DNA from 2 places in the Mizugakiibacter sp. genome. Region 1 is predicted to be linked to the other one. Evidence: riboswitches for the same ligand, from Rfam matches in the RefSeq annotation. Region 1 holds a riboswitch; the other holds the start of a gene.

The links. Region 1 has a riboswitch for thiamine pyrophosphate ahead of thiC (phosphomethylpyrimidine synthase ThiC). Riboswitches for the same ligand answer to the same signal wherever they lie in the genome.
Region 2: another riboswitch for thiamine pyrophosphate. It lies ahead of ABFC67_RS11640 (TonB-dependent siderophore receptor); the one in region 1 lies ahead of thiC (phosphomethylpyrimidine synthase ThiC).

Annotation. Positions count from the first base shown of each region.
Region 1 is NZ_JBDKSX010000113.1:2,965-5,349, reverse strand. It holds gene ABFC67_RS12315 (protein-L-isoaspartate O-methyltransferase) at 1-182, opposite strand, end outside; gene ABFC67_RS12310 (hypothetical protein) at 316-657, opposite strand; gene ABFC67_RS12305 (TetR/AcrR family transcriptional regulator) at 770-1,420, shown strand; TPP riboswitch at 1,466-1,559, shown strand; gene thiC (phosphomethylpyrimidine synthase ThiC) at 1,611-2,385, shown strand, end outside.
Region 2 is NZ_JBDKSX010000108.1:28,392-30,776, forward strand. It holds gene ABFC67_RS11635 (phosphotransferase) at 1-871, shown strand, start outside; TPP riboswitch at 903-998, shown strand; gene ABFC67_RS11640 (TonB-dependent siderophore receptor) at 1,055-2,385, shown strand, end outside.

The DNA of each region.
Region 1 (2,385 bases):
CTTTCGCCATGGCCGAGCGGCAGGGCGATGTCGGCGAAGGCGAGGTTGCGGTAGGCGGCCGGCACGAAGTCCTCGCGCGGCACGGCGGCGAGCGCGTCCAGCACGTGCGCGTCGAGCACGTCCCAGGTACGCACCTGGTTGGCCACCATGTTCTGACGCGCCAGTTCGAGATCGATCGACATCTTGGGTAGTCCCGTGCGCGAAAAAGAGCAGGAAAGCATAGGGAGTTGCGGCCGCGCGGGCAACGCCAAGGCTGCGGTGGCGCGCACATCCAACTAAGTGCCGGAAGTCACCGCGCCGTCTTGACGCACGTCATCAAGCGCTGCGGCGCAGTTGTGCCGCGGCGGACGCGACGCCGGGCGCCGCCAGCGGCAGCCGCGCCAGCATCGCTTCCACGCCGCGGCCGAGCGCGGGGTCGGTGCGTTGGATGCGCGCCAGCGCGGAAGGGTTGCCGCGCGCAGCCGTGGCGGCCGTCAGCCAGGCCAGCCAGCGCGTCAGCGCGGCGCACTCGTGCGGCCGCAGCAGGGGCAGCGTGCGCCGCGCGGCGAAGGCGGCGCCGCGCTGCGCGGTCGCCTGCGCATCCAGCAGCGCGGTGAACGCGCGCTGCGCCAGGCGATAGGGCTCGCTCAGGCGGAGTTCGGGGGTGGTGGGAAACATGCCGGTCCTTCGCTGCGGCGCTGCACGGCGGGCATGGAGCCGCTAAGCTGGCCGCAGGTTTGTGATAACTAAACCGGCGCGTATAATAAACGCCGAAAACGGGGCTGATCAAGTGACGAGTGCCAACCTCAAACCGGCCGGGCCGGGACGGCCGAAGGACATGGAGAAGCGCGCGGCGATCCTCGCCGCGGCCAAGCGCCTGTTCATCGTGCACGGCTTCGAGGGCACCAGCATGGACGCGGTCGCCGCCGATGCCGGCGTGTCCAAGCTGACCGTCTACAGCCACTTCGGCGACAAGGATTCGCTGTTCCGCGAGGCGGTGCGCGCGCGCTGCCGCGAGATGCTGCCGGACGACGTCTATGTCGTGCCGATCGACGGCGCGATCCGCGACGCGCTGCTGCTGATCGCGCGCGCGCACGCCCGGCTGATGACCAGCCCGGAAGTGATCGGCACCTGGCGCGCGATCCTCAGCGACTGCCGCGAAGGCAACCCGCGCATGGGCCAGATGCTGTGGGAAGAGGGGCCGGCGCGCAGCCAGGCGCTGCTGGAGCAGTTCCTGCACGCCGCCGCCGACGCCGGCCATCTCGACCTGCCCGACGTGCACCGCGCGGCGGTGCAGTTCCTTTCGCTGCTCAAGGGCGACCTGCAGACGCGCCGGCTGTTCGGCTGCATCAATTGCGCGGAATCCGCCGAGGCCGAGGCGCTCGCCAACGCCGAGGGCGCGGTCGACATGTTCCTGCGCGCCTACGCCCGCGAGCTCTGAACCCCCGGTGCGCTCGCTACGGCGGGCCGCTTCGTGCTTGAATAGCCGTCGAAGCGGGGGTGCCTGCGCGCAGGCTGAGAGAGTCCCTTCGAACCTGACCCGGATCATGCCGGCGTAGGGAAGCTTCGTCGCCGCGGCGTTTCGCTGCGGTGCCGCCGCCGCTTCGTCCCCAGCCGCGAGGACGAACCGCATGAACGCCATCCCTTCCGATCTGGTGCGCGCCGCGCAGGCGCTGTCCGCCGAAGTCACGCGACCGATTCCGGGCTCGCGCAAGGTCTACGTGCACGGTGGCCGCGACGACGTCGCCGTGCCGATGCGCGAGATCGCGCAGGCCGACACGCCGTCCGCGTTCGGCGCGGAGCAGAACCCGCCGCTGGCCGTCTACGACACCTCCGGCCCCTACACCGACCCCGACCATCGCGTCGACCTCGCCGCCGGCCTGCCGGCGCTGCGCGCGCGCTGGATCGAGGCGCGCGGCGACAGCGAGCCGCTGTCCGACTTCACCTCCGAATTCAGCCGCCGCCACGCGGTCGCGCCGCAACTGGCCGAAGTGCGCTTCCCGGCGCCGCGCCGCCCGCGCCACGCGCGCGCCGGCGCCAACGTCACGCAGATGCACTACGCGCGGCGCGGCATCGTCACGCCGGAGATGGCGTACATCGCCGTCCGCGAGAACCAGCGCATCGAGGCGCTGCAGCAGGCCGGCCTGCTGAATCAGCATCCGGGCGAAGGTTTCGGCGCGCGTGTGCCAAAGCTGATCACGCCCGAGTTCGTGCGCGAGGAAGTCGCGCGCGGCCGCGCGATCATCCCCTGCAACATCAACCACCCGGAGTCCGAGCCGATGATCATCGGCCGCAACTTCCTGGTGAAGATCAACGCCAACATCGGCAACTCCGCGGTCAGCAGCTCGATCGCCGACGAGGTCGAGAAGATGGTGTGGGCGATCCGCTGGGGTGCCGACACGGTGA
Region 2 (2,385 bases), on a different contig from region 1:
GCACCTGCGCGACGCCGGCGTGCCGGTGCCGGCGGTGCTCGCCGACGCGCAGGGGCGGACCGCGGTGGCGAGCGGCGACTGGGTGTACGAAGTGCACGCGCACGCCGCCGGCCTCGATTTGTATCGCGAAGCGGCCTCGTGGTCGCCGCTGCGGGATCGCGCGCACGCGCATGCCGCCGGCCACATGCTCGCGACGCTGCACGACGCGGCGGCGAGCTACCGCGCGCCCCAGCGCGACACGCACATGCTGGTCGCGCGCGCCGAGCTCATCGCCTCGCCCGACCCCGTCGCCGCGCTGCGCGCGCAGTTGCCGGCGAGGCCGGGGTTGGCCGACTACCTGCGCGGGCGCGACTGGCGCCGCGATTTCGCCGAACTGCTCGCGCCGTGGCACGCCGCCGTGCAGCCGCGGCTGGCGCGGCAGGCGCCGCTGTGGACGCACAACGACTGGCACGGCTCCAACCTGTGCTGGAGCGGCGCCGATGCCGACGCGCGCATCAGCGCGGTGTTCGACTTCGGGTTGGCCGCGCGCAACTTCGCGCTGTTCGACCTGGCCACCGCGATCGAGCGCAACGCGATCGCCTGGCTGGCGCTGGACGGCGACGAGGCGGCGCACGCCGACATCGCCGGCGCGCTGATCGCCGGCTACCGCCAACGGCGGCCGCTGGACGCCGCGGCGATCGGCCTGCTGGCCGGCCTGCTGCCGCTGGTGCACGTGGATTTCGCGCTGTCCGAAGTGGAATATTTCCACGCCGTCACGCAAGCGCGCGCCAACGCCGACGTCGCCTACGACACCTTCCTGCGCGGCCACGCCGCGTGGTTCGGCACGCCGCCCGGACAGGCCCTGCTGCAGGCCATTCGCGACTGCGCCTGAGCCGGCGCACGTCGTTTCGTGGTTCAATAGGCGTCTGAAGCGGGGGTGCCCGGCGTTGCCGGGCTGAGAGAGTCCCTTGGAACCTGATCCGGTTCGCACCGGCGTAGGGAGCTTGCAGATCCGGCGCGCGCCCGCGCGCCGCGTCGCCGTCGCTTCGTCCCCGCCCCGAAGACGATGACGACGATGCCCCTCCCACGCACTCCCCTGGTCCTTGCCCTCCTGTCTGCCCTGGCGGTCGCCGCCCACGCGCCCACGGCACATGCCGACGACGCAGCGCACGACACGCCCAGGCAGCCGCAGGCCACGACGCTGCCCACGGTCGAAGCCAATGCCGTGCGCGACAAGGACTACCGCGCCGACAGCGCGCAGATCGACACCTTCGGCAGCTTCGGCAACGCGCCGCTGCACGACACGCCGGCCGCCGTCAGCGTGATCACCCGCGACCAGATCGACGACCGCCAGCCGCGCACGCTGAGCGAGCTGGCCCGCTCCGACGCCGCGCTGGGCGACAACTACGCGCCCGTCGGCTACTACCAGAACCTCGCCGTGCGCGGCTTCGTGCTGGACCTGGCCACCGCCTACCGCCTCAACGACATGACCCTCGCCGGCGAGCAACTGCTGCCGCTGGAAGACAAGCAGCGGGTGGAAATCCTCAAGGGCCTCGGCGGCCTGGAGGCCGGCGTGGTCGCGCCGGGCGGTCTGGTCAACTACGTCAGCAAGCGCCCGGCCGACGTGCGCAGCGTCACCGTCGGCACCGATTCGCAAGGCTCGCGCTACGGCGCGGTCGACCTGGGCGGTTGGCTTTCGCCGCGCTTCGGCGTGCGCGTCAACGCCGCGCGCGAGGACATGCATTCCTATGTCGACCACGCCGACGGCCGGCGCAATTTCCTCTCGCTGGCGGCCGACTGGAAGATCAGCCCGAACGCGACGCTGCAACTCGACACCGACTACCAGGACAGCGCGCAGCGCTCGGCATCCGGCTACCAGTTGCTGGGCGGCAGCGCCATTCCCGCCCACCCCAGCCGCACGCGCATGCTCGGCTTCGAACCGTGGCAGCAGCCGGTGGGCATCCGCGCCAGCAACAGCACGGCGCGCTTCGCCTACCGTTTCGACAACGGCTGGAGCGCGCAGCTCTCGGCCGGGCGCAGCCGCAGCGTGATCGACGACAACGTCGCCTTCGCCTACGGCTGCTTCTACTCGCCCGACTGCGCCAGCGGCGCCACCCCCGGCTACTTCTTCGCGCCCAACGGCGATTACGACATCTACGATTACCGCAGCCCCGACGACACCCGCCGCAACGACGAGGTGCGCGGCGTGCTCAAGGGCAGCTTCGACACCGGCGCGGTGGGCCACGAGGTCAGCCTCGGCGCCAGCGCCTTCCGCCGCACGCTCGACCAGCGACCCTACGTCTACGACTACGTGGGCACGGGCAACATCGACCAGATCGACCCGCCCTACTTCGCGCCTTCGCCGAACCAGCCCGGCCCGTCCGCGCGCACGCTCACCAGTTGGCA